2 regions of the Pseudomonas sp. KH_021 genome follow, and region 1 is predicted to be linked to the other one. Evidence: predicted binding sites of a transcription regulator. Region 1 holds the regulator's gene; the other holds the start of a gene.
The links. Region 1 encodes sigma-54, which starts transcription at its own class of promoters, with help from an activator protein. Its sites were predicted from a motif close to ANTGGCATNNANNTTGCTNT; they were not measured.

Region 2: AC3IX4_RS11865 (sigma 54-interacting transcriptional regulator) is a predicted target of sigma-54. The motif match lies at 1,444-1,463, and genes of this name have one in related genera.

The regions. Positions count from the first base shown of each region.
Region 1 is NZ_CM174477.1:869,429-875,117, forward strand. Features, by position in the region: partial or broken gene aspA (aspartate ammonia-lyase) at 1-93, shown strand, start outside; gene AC3IX4_RS04120 (HPr family phosphocarrier protein) at 310-582, opposite strand; gene rapZ (RNase adapter RapZ) at 599-1,456, opposite strand; gene ptsN (PTS IIA-like nitrogen regulatory protein PtsN) at 1,459-1,923, opposite strand; gene hpf (ribosome hibernation-promoting factor, HPF/YfiA family) at 1,936-2,244, opposite strand; gene AC3IX4_RS04140 (RNA polymerase factor sigma-54) at 2,327-3,820, opposite strand; gene lptB (LPS export ABC transporter ATP-binding protein) at 3,990-4,715, opposite strand; gene lptA (lipopolysaccharide transport periplasmic protein LptA) at 4,715-5,257, opposite strand; gene lptC (LPS export ABC transporter periplasmic protein LptC) at 5,244-5,689, opposite strand, start outside.
Region 2 is NZ_CM174477.1:2,539,786-2,545,474, forward strand. Features, by position in the region: gene AC3IX4_RS11865 (sigma 54-interacting transcriptional regulator) at 1-1,415, opposite strand, end outside; gene AC3IX4_RS11870 (VOC family protein) at 1,810-2,700, shown strand; gene AC3IX4_RS11875 (flavin reductase family protein) at 2,783-3,319, shown strand; gene AC3IX4_RS11880 (acyl-CoA dehydrogenase family protein) at 3,375-4,595, shown strand; gene AC3IX4_RS11885 (DUF1302 domain-containing protein) at 4,704-5,689, shown strand, end outside.

The DNA of each region.
Region 1 (5,689 bases):
ATCATCGATGTGGCGCTGGAGCACACCGACCTGGATCGTCAGCAGCTTGAAGTGCTGCTGGCCCCGGAAAAACTCACTGCGGGCGGCGTGTAATCACGCGTGATGCCGCCCTGGCCAGCCTTGGCTTGTGCATCGGGTTTTGTTTGATGATGGTGATGGATACGGCGTTGGCTTGAGGCCGTCATCGCGGGTAAACCCGGCTCCTACACCGACCCTTGTAGGAGCGCGGCTTGCCGGAACGCCGGACCGCAGCGATGGCTGCACCGCGGTGTGTCAGGCAGACGGTGTAGTTTATCGGGGGGGGGGCTGTCACTCGCCTTCATCAAAGTAGTTGTTGATCAACTTCACCAGCGCATCCAGCGCTTCCTGTTCGTTGTCGCCTTCCGTTTTCAGGTGAACATGGGTGCCCTTGCCGGCAGCCAGCATCATGACGGCCATGATGCTCTTGCCGTCGACCATGGTCTCGGGTGTGCGCCCGACTCGGACCTGGCAGCGGTGCTGGCCAGCGACGCCGACGAACTTGGCTGCCGCGCGAGCGTGCAAGCCAAGCTTGTTGATAATGGTGATTTCAAGAGCGGGCATCGCGGGGAGGGTCCTTTCAGCTGAGGTCGCGGTGGCGAACCTGAACATTCTTGAGGGATTGCTGCAGGACTTGGCCCAGGCGCTCGGTCAGATAAACGGAGCGATGGTGTCCGCCTGTGCAGCCAATGGCGATCGTGACGTAGGCACGGTTACTGGCGGCAAAGCGCGGCAGCCACTTGAGCAGATAGCTGGAGATGTCCTGGAACATTTCCTCGACATCGGGCTGGGCAGCGAGATAGTCGACCACGGGTTGTTCAAGCCCTGAATGATCGCGCAGTTCCGGCTTCCAGTAGGGGTTGGGCAAGCAGCGCACATCAAACACCAAGTCGGCATCGACTGGCATGCCGCGCTTGAAGCCGAACGATTCGACCAAAAACGCCGTACCCGCCTCGGGTTTGTCCAGCAGGCGCAACTTGATGGTGTCACGCAGTTGGTAGAGGTTGAGGTTGGTGGTGTTGATCTTGAGGTCGGCAAGGTCTGCGATCGGGCCCAGCAGATCGCTCTCGACACGGATGGCTTCTGCCAGCGAGCGCGAGGGATTGGTCAGTGGATGGCGCCGACGTGTCTCGGAGAAACGCTTGAGCAGGGTTTCTTCATCGGCATCCAGGTACAACACGTCGCAATGGATGTGCCGGCCACGTGCTTCATCGAGCAGTTCGGGAAAGCGCGTCAAGTGGCTGGGCAAGTTGCGCGCATCAATGGAAACGGCAACCTTGGGTTGCAGCAACTCGGTATTGATCAGCGCATTCTCGGCCAATTGCGGCAGCAGGCCTGCCGGCAAGTTGTCGATGCAGTAGAAGCCGTTATCCTCCAGTACATCGAGTGCAGTACTTTTACCTGAGCCGGATCGGCCGCTGACGATGATCAAACGCATGATTAGTGACCGCTCTGTTCATCCAGGACGACTTGATACAGGGCTTCGTTGCTGCTCGCGGTACGCAGGCGATCACGAACGTCCTTGCGATCAAGCATGCTGGCTATCTGGCGCAGCAGCTCCAGGTGAGCATCGGTGGCAGCCTCCGGGACCAGCAGAACGAACAGCAGGTCTACCGGTGCGCCGTCGATGGCGTCGAAATCTATGGGTGCATCAAGGTGAAGCAGGGCGCTGATGGGGCCGTCGCACCCCTTTAGCCGGCAGTGAGGAATGGCAATGCCATTGCCGAAACCGGTAGAGCCCAGTTTTTCACGGGCAATCAGGCTTTCGAACACAAGTTGCATATCCAGCTGGGGTACTTCCCGGTGGATCAGATTTGCAATTTGTTCGAGTACACGCTTTTTACTGCCGCCCGGCACGTTCACAAGAGAACGGCCGGCGGTCAGGATAGTTTCAAGTCGGATCATGTGAGGGGGGTGTCAGCGAGCAGCCTGGCCATTCAGGAGGCTCTGCTGTTTTTCCTTGTGTTTTTTCAGTTGGCGATCGAGCTTGTCGGTAAGGGAGTCAATAGCGGCATACATGTCTTCATGCTCGGCATTGGCAACAACCTCATTGCCGGGAATCTGCAGGGTAGCCTCGATCTTCTGCTGCAACTTTTCGACCTTGAGGATGATCTGCACATTGGTAATCTTGTCGAAGTGACGCTCCAGTCGATCGAGTTTTTCCCCGATGTAGGTGCGCAATGGCTCGGTGACTTCTACATGTTGTCCACTGATGTTGACTTGCATACAGCTTCTCCTATGTTGCCAGTGCATAAAGAGGCAAGCCCACGGGCTTGCCACTGAAACGCTGTGGCTCATCTCAAGGCCGTTACATCAATCGCTTGCGTTCGCTCGACGGTGCAATGCCGAGGGACTCGCGGTACTTGGCGACGGTGCGACGGGCTACCTGGATGCCCTGTGCCTCCAGTAAACCAGCGATCTTGCTGTCACTCAATGGCTTTTTCTGATTTTCCGCGGCAACCAGTTTTTTGATGATCGCGCGGATGGCTGTAGACGAGCATTCACCGCCTTCAGAGGTGCTGACGTGGCTTGAGAAAAAATACTTCAGCTCGTAGATACCGCGCGGGGTATGCATGTATTTCTGGGTGGTAACCCGCGAAATAGTTGACTCATGCATGCCTACTGCCTCGGCGATATCGTGCAGCACCAAAGGCTTCATGGCTTCGTCGCCGTGGTCCAGGAAGCCGCGCTGGTGCTCGACGATCTGGGTGGCAACTTTCATCAGCGTTTCGTTGCGGCTTTGCAGGCTCTTGATGAACCAGCGGGCTTCCTGCAGTTGATTGCGCATGAAGGTGTTGTCGGCGCTGGTGTCGGCGCGACGAACGAAGCCTGCGTATTGCGGATTGACGCGCAAACGCGGCACTGATTCCTGGTTCAGCTCCACCAGCCAGCGCTCGCTGTCCTTGCGCACGATCACGTCTGGCACCACGTACTCGGGTTCGGACGACTCGATCTGTGAACCGGGGCGCGGGTTGAGGCTCTGCACCAGCTCGATCACCTGGCGCAGTTCGTCTTCCTTGATTTTCATGCGGCGCATCAGCTGGCTGTAGTCACGGCTGCCGAGCACGTCGATGAAATCGGTAACCAGACGCTTGGCTTCCGTTAGCCAAGGCGTCTTGGGCGGCAGTTGGCGCAGTTGCAACAACAGGCACTCGCCCAGGTTGCGGGCGGCGATGCCGGCGGGCTCGAATTGTTGCACGCGGTGCAGGACGGCTTCGATCTCGTCCAGTTCGATGTCCAGCTCCGGGTCGAACGACTCGCAGATTTCCTCGAGGGTTTCGTCCAGGTAGCCCTGGCTGTTGATGCAGTCGATCAAGGTGACGGCAATCAGGCGGTCGGTGTCGGACATCGGCGCCAGGTTCAACTGCCAGAGCAGGTGGCTCTGCAGGCTTTCGCCGGCGGACGTGCGGGTGGTGAAGTCCCACTCGTCATCGTCGTTGCTGGGCAGGCTGCTGGCGCTGGTCTGGTAGATGTCTTCCCAGGCCGTATCGACCGGCAATTCGTTGGGGATGCGTTCGTTCCACTCGCCTTCTTCAAGGTTCTCCACGGTCGGTGCGTTTTCCTGGTAGCTGGGCTCCTGGAGGTCCGACGGGGTTTTCTGTTCGATGTTATCGGCCAGTGGGTCACTGTTGTCGAAGTCGTCGCCTTCTTCCTGGCGTTCGAGCATCGGGTTCGATTCCAGTGCTTCCTGGATTTCCTGTTGGAGGTCCAGGGTCGACAGCTGGAGCAAACGGATGGCCTGTTGCAACTGAGGTGTCATCGTCAGTTGCTGGCCCATTCTTAGGACGAGCGATGGTTTCATGGCAGGGGCTTTACACCTTATTTGCCGGCGCACATGCGCCATCCACTACAGGGCGCCGGAGCGCCAAACATAAGCAAGTTATATGCCTGAATCTGAAGTGTTTGCCTAGAGCACCGTAACAATTTAGTGACAGTCAAGCGCTCCAGGCAACTCGCCAAACACCTCGAAATTACAGGCGGAACTCGTGGCCGAGGTAAACCTCTTTCACCAGTTCGTTGGCCAGGATGGCGTCCGAGTCGCCCTCGGCGATCAGTTGGCCATCATTGACGATGTAAGCGGTTTCGCAAATATCCAGGGTTTCACGAACATTGTGGTCGGTGATCAGAACGCCGATGCCCTTGGCTTTCAAGTGATGGATGATCTGCTTGATATCACCTACGGAGATCGGGTCGACACCGGCAAAAGGTTCGTCGAGCAGGATGAACTTGGGCGCGGTTGCCAGTGCGCGGGCGATTTCGACCCGGCGCCGCTCGCCACCCGACAGGCTCATCCCCAGGTTGTCGCGGATATGGCTGATGTGGAACTCCTGCAGCAGGCTTTCCAGCTCCTTGACCCGGCCGGCCTTGTCCAGCTCCTTGCGGGTTTCCAGGATGGCCATGATGTTGTCGGCCACCGACAGCTTGCGAAAGATCGAGGCTTCCTGCGGCAGGTAGCCGATACCGGCACGGGCGCGACCGTGCATGGGTTGGTGGCTGACGTCGATGTCATCAATCAGCACGCGGCCCTGGTCAGCCTGCACCAGCCCTACGATCATGTAGAAACAGGTGGTCTTGCCAGCGCCATTGGGGCCCAGCAGGCCGACGATCTGACCGCTGTCGATGGACAGGCTGACGTCGCGCACGACCTGGCGGCTTTTGTAGCTTTTGGCCAAGTGTTGGGCTTTCAGAGTCGCCATTACGGGGCCTTTTGCTCGTCGGTTTTCTTTTTCGGCTGGATGACCATGTCGATGCGTGGGCGTGGTGTTTTCACACCGCCTCCAGCGCGGCCAGCGGTTGCCACCTGAGTGGCGGTGTCGTAGACGATCTTCTCGCCTTCGGTGGTGTTGCCCTGGTTGATCACCTTGGCCTGGTCGATCAACACGATACGGTCTTGCGTGGAGTGATACTGGATGGTCACAGCATAGGCCTTGACCTTTTCCGGGTCGGTGGCTTTTTGCTGTTGCTCGAAGTACGCCAGGCTACCGATGGCGGTCACCACATCGACATCGCCAGCGGGGGTGCGGGTCAGAGTGACGGTGTTGCCGGTGATCTTCATCGAACCTTGAGTGATGATGACATCACCTTTGTACGTGGCAATGCCTTGCTTGTCATCGAGCTGCGCGTCATCAGCCTGAATACGGATAGGCTGGTCGCGGTCGGTCGGCAGAGCCCAGGCGCTCACGCTTCCCAGTGCTGCGCCCACGCTGAGCAAGAAAGGAAGGGTTTTAACGAGCCTCATACTGTCCTCTTACGTTGGACAGCAGGTTGATCCTGCTGTCGTTCAAATACGCTTTCATGCCTGTGGCCGTGGTCACGCCGCCAGCGCCCTCGATTCTAACGGCTTGCTCGGTTTGCGCATATTCCTTCTGCGGGAATACCGTGATGCGCGAGGAAGTGATGAGCGTGGCGCGGTTTTTCTGGTCGGTGCGGGCGATGCGCACGGAGTCGATCAGCTCGACCTCGGTGCCGTCGGGGTTGACCTCGCCGCGCTCGCTCTGCACATGCCAGGGGTAGGCGGTACCGCGATACATCTGCAGGTCGGGTTTGGTCAGCAGGGTGACCTCGCTGGCCATGACATGCTCCACCTTGTCGGCGGTCATTTCATATTGCAGCTTGCCATCGGGCAGGAACTGCACGCTGCGCGCATTGAGGGCGTAGTAGTCGATGGCGT
Region 2 (5,689 bases), 1.7 Mb from region 1:
AGAATCACTTGCAGGGCGCGTGGCGTCACGCCGGCCAGTTGCCGACCATGCAAGGTGCTCAGCCGGCGCATGACGGTGTCGAGTAGCAGCGGCAGGTCGTCCTTGCGCTCGCGCAGCGGGGCGATGGTGATCGGGAATACATTCAGGCGATAGAACAGGTCGCTGCGAAAGCGCCCGGCCTTGACCGCACTAGCCAGGTCTTCGTTGGTGGCCGCGATCACCCGCACATCGACCTTGATGGTTTTGTTACTGCCCAGACGCTCCAGGTGACCGCTTTGCAATACGCGCAGCAGTTTGCCTTGGGCGGTCATGCTCAAGGTGGCGACTTCATCGAGAAAAATCGTGCCGCCGTCGGCAATTTCAAAGCGCCCGGGACGCGGATCGGTCGCCCCCGAATAGGCGCCACGCTGCACACCGAACAGCTCTGACTCGATCAACTGCTCGGGGATCGCCGCGCAGTTGATTTCAACGAACGGGGTGTTGGCGCGCAGGCTGTTGCTGTGCAGTTCGTGGGCGAACATGGTTTTACCCACGCCACTCTCGCCCAGCAACAGTACCGTTGCGTTGGTGCCCGCCACCCGCAGGATCTTGTGCATGGCGATGTGGTAGGCGGCGGAACTGCCCACCGGACGGTCGAGGGCGGTCTCTACTGGCCGGCTATCTTCCAGTCCGAAGGGTGACTGCGCGGGCATGGCGGCGGTTTTCACCGGCTTGATCGGTTGTGCCCGACGATGGTCGGTGATCTGCGGCTGAAAGTACTTGAGGTCGTCCTCGGTGTTGTCCCATTCCTCAACGGGTTTGACGATGACCCGGCAGCGGTTATGCCCACAGCCCTGGCACTCGATTTCCCGGGCCAGTAGGCGACGGCCCATCAGGCGGCTCATGAAGCCTGAGCTGTAGCCTACTTCCATCCAGCAAATAGGGTCGGTGCTGACACCGTTGGCGGCGATATGCACATCACTCTCGACCGAGCGCTTCCAGGTGAATTCGCCGTACTTGAAGCCCTTGGCCTGATCGAACTCGATGCACACGGGCTCGACTTCGACGATGCCCGAAAGGGCGTGTAATTGACCGCCAGCGGCGCAGATATCCAGTTCATTACCAGTACCACGAGCCTGGATCGCAAGGTCAGCATCGCGTTGGCCGGTCAGGTAACCGACCCGCGTCAACAGGCCACGGGTGAATTCCACGCCGTTACTTTCCAACAGCTCCTGACGCAGTGCCCCAAAGGCTTCGACATGCATGAGCATCATGCGTTTGTCACCCAGCCAGATCAGACCTTCCTTGGGGTTGAAATAAAGTCGATCGACCAAGTCCTGCATGTCCGGGAAACGCAGGTCGGTGATGATGTTGATGCCATGTCGGCTGCGCGCATGGCGAGTGCGCTCGGTGTCATCGATTGGGGAAGTAGTCATCTGATGAGCCCATGTTTTTTATTTATTGAAGGCAAACTCGATGCCAGGCGGTCGCCAATGGCCGCCGACGCTGATGCTTGAGGTGAATGCTACGGTATCGCTTACTGGGGTTCTCGCAAGGTTTTTCTTTGCGCAATGGCAAATCACGAAAATCCTTACATGAAATTCATAACATTCTGAATTTTCGTAGCCTTTGGGAGGCTCGCCCGGAGAGCAATCGGCAAGTTTCTAACTCGCAATAGTCTCAATAACACTTTGAATATAAAGAAATATTTATTTTGGTTGAGTGAGTTTCAACAACTGGCACAGCGCTTGCTCTTGTCCTGTCAGCACTGCTCATCAACGGGTACACCCCGCGGAGCAGCTAGACAAAAATAACAAGAGGTACAGGCAAGTGGCAGAAATTCACTCATTGGCCTATGCAGGATTTGGTGTAAGCGACCTCGATAAATGGCAGTGGCTGGCCACAGACATTATCGGCATGCAAGTCGCCAGTCGCGATGAGCAGGGTCTGACCTTGCGAATGGATGAGTACGCCCAGCGGTTCTTCCTGGAGAAGAATCCGATCGACGACATTCTTGTGGCGGGCTGGCAACTGCGCTCCGAGCAGGAGCTGGAAAGCTATGTTGCCGAGCTGCGTGACAAAGGCGTTCAGGTTGAGCAACTGTCCAGGGAGCTGTTGCAGCGCCGTCGGGTCGAAAAAGCCTACAGCTGCCAGGACCCGAACGGTTTTACCCACGAGTTTTTCTTTGGCCATGCCGAAGCAGGCCTGAACGATGTGTTCCATTCGACCGTGCTCAAGGGCGGTTTCGTCACCGGCGAACTGGGCATAGGTCACATCCTGCCGTTTGCCAAGAACGGCCCGCAGACCGTGAAGTTCTACACCGACGTGTTGAAGCTGCGGGTCAGTGACTACATCCGCGAGGAAGTGCAGCCGGGCATGGTGGTCGACGCCACGTTCTTCCACACCGCCACGGGCCGCCACCACTCGATCGCCACCGCTCAGGCGCCAATGCCCAAGGTGCTCAACCATTTCATGGTCCAGGTGCAAAGCATGGACGACGTCGGCATGGCCTACGACCGCTGCGTCAAGGCGGGCATTCCGATCATTCTCGAACTGGGGCATCACCCGAATGACAAAACGTTTTCTTTTTATGCCCAAACCCCTTCGGGTTTCAATTTCGAAATGGGTTGGGGTGGAGTGGTGATCGATGATCAGCGCTGGGAAGTCAAAGCGTTCAACAAAATGAGCGACTGGGGTCACAAGCGCAACATTGTTCTCTGATCACCCGCGGCCGCCCGGCACGACCGGGCAGTGAACACGCATCGAGGGCCACTTGTGCCTGCGAAACAGCGAGGTATTCCAGATGTTAAACGCCATTCAATCGAGCAGTACGCCAGCAGTGACTGCGCCAACAGTCGCTACCGCTGATTTCTGTAAAGGCATGCGCCATCTGGCCGGTGCCTGTGTGGTGATCGCCAGCGGCAGTGACAGCGAAAGAGCCGGGTTGACCGCCACGGCGGTGTGTTCGATCACCGCCGACCCACCACGCTTGCTGATTTGCGTGAACCGCAATGTTCGCGCCCATGAGGTGATTCAGCGGGCAGGGGCTTTCAGCATCAATGTGCTGGCCCATGACCAGGAGTTCATTGCCAAACGCTTTGCCGGAATGGTCGAGGGGGTCAGTGGTGAGGAGCGCTTCGCGCAAGGTTGCTGGGAGTCGGGGGTGACCGGCGTGCCGCTGCTCGAAGACGCATTGGTCAGCTTCGAGTGCCGGCTGGAACAAGTGATACCGGCCAGCACCCACGACATGTTCATCGGCGAGGTGGTCGGCGTCCGGGGCCTGCAAGAACAGGATGGCCCCTTGGTGTACTTCAACAGCAAGTTCGCTGCGCTCAAGTGAAACCCTGACGACGTGCGACGTGCAAACACAAAAATAAATAAGAGATCACAGACCTATGAACAACTTCGTCAAGCCAACCGAGCCTGTGGATGCCCAGGCGATTCCGACCGAAGCGCAATTGTTGGAACGCGCGCGAGGGTTGATCCCGATGCTGATGGACAAAGCCGAGTCGGTGGAAAAGAACCGCATGGTGTCCAGCCAGACCATCGAGGCGTTCGTTGAAGCCGGTTTCTTCAAGATCCTCCAGCCCAAGGAATATGGCGGCTGGGAGATGAATCCCGCGGTGTTCTACAAAGTGCTGATGGAGTTGGGTCGTGGCTGCGGCAGCAGTGCCTGGAACATGATGATCCTGGGCATCCACCAGTGGGAATACGGCTCCTTGCCAGAGCAGGCGTGCCTGGATGCCTGGGGTGAAGACAACACAGTAATCACCGCTTCGTCCTACCCACCGTTCGGCAAGGTCGAAGAGGTCGAGGGCGGTTTCAATATCAGCGGCACCTGGAAAACCTCCAGCGGTTGCGATCACGGTAAATGGGCGTTCCTCGGTGGTTTGCGACGTGATGCCAACGGCACTGTGATTGATCGCATGTCGATGCTGGTGCCCAGCTCTGCGTGGGTGATCGAAGATGACTGGCATGTGTTCGGCCTGGCCGGTACTGGCAGCAAGAGCCTGGTGATCAAGCACGCCTTCGTGCCTTATCACCGCGCCCACAGTCTGATTCAGTACAACTACAGTGATCGTCCGACGCACTACCTGTATCCGTTCAATCAGATCTTTTTTGGCGCTGTATCGGCGCTGATTGTGGGCATGGCCCAGGGCGGGATCGATGAATACATCCGCCAGATGAGCGTGCGCACCAACACCACCGATGGTGGGGGCGCGGCACTGAGCCCGTATGTCAAGGATCGTCTGGGCAACGCGGTGGTCCGCGTGCGCTCGGCCCGTGCGCGTCTGATGCAGATGCTCGCCGAGAGCACCGAATACGTCGAGCGGCGCGAGCTGGTGCCGGCCTTTGACCGAGTGCACTACATGCTCGACATCGCCCGTGTCGGTCGTGATTGCGAAGAGGCGGTGATGCTGCTGTTCAAGGCCACCTCGGCCCGTGGCATTTACCTGAACAACCCGCTGCAACGCATCTTGCGCGATGTGATCGCTGCCTCCAACCATATTACCCAGAACGCTGATGACACTGCGGGCATGCTCGGGGCTTATCTGTTGGGGCAGCAATTGCCTCCGATGCTGTTTGGCCTGGAGCCGGTGTCGATCAACGACTGAATAGCTGGACCGGGAGGACGTCATTCCTCCCGGCAAGACCCGACTACCGCTTATTCGGCGGTCACTTATAAAAACAAAAATACGGCTTACTGTCGCAGAGGTCTTTTAATGTCTAAACATCAGAATCGAGTGCCCGGCTCCCCGCGGGTGGTTGGGCAGCGTCTACGACTTACTCGGCTAACGGCAGCCTTGCTCGGCTGTTCAGTGTTATCAAGCGCGTACGCAGCTGATTTCGATACCGGCAACCCCGACCTGAAGGTCCGCTTCGATACCAACGTTAAGTACTCCAACGCCTGGCGCGTCAAGGACCAGCACGACAAGCTGGTCGCGGACTCGAATCTGGATGATGGCGACCGTAACTTCGACAAAGGCATTATTTCCAACCGCCTGGACCTGTTCTCGGAGTTTGACGTCTCTTACCAGAAGGTCGGTGCGCGTGTCAGCGGCGCGGCCTGGTATGACGATGTGTACAACAAGGGCAACGACAACGACTCACCGGGCACGATCAACGCCTTCAGCGTACGTCACGACCAGTTCACCAAGGATACGCGCGACCTGCACGGGCGTGACGCGGAGTTCCGCGATGCGTTTGTCTACGCCAACTACGATCTGGGCGATGAAATGTGGGGGGTGGCGCGCCTGGGCCAGCATTCGTTGCTATACGGTGAAAGCCTGTTCTACGGCGGCAACGGTATTGCCGCTGGCCAGCAACCGATCGATGCGGTACGTGCGCTGACCGTACCCAACTCGCAGTTCAAAGAGCTTGGGCTACCGGTCAAACAGTTCTCCACCCAACTGCAGATCACCCCGACCGTTTCGGTCGGTGGTTACTACCAGTTCGAGTGGGAACGTACCCGTATTCCTGGGGCGGGCAGTTATTTCAGCCCGGCCGACCTGCTCGACGAAGGCGGTGAAAGGATCGTCGTGGGGCGCCTTGCCGATGGTGCGCCAGCAGCGTCGTTCTATCGCGGCAAAGACATCGAGGCGCGGGACTCCGGTCAGTGGGGTGTGCAGTTGCGTTACCGCTCCGAGGCACTGGACACCGACTTCGGCCTGTACGCCATCAACTACCACGACAAGAACTTCCAGGTGCA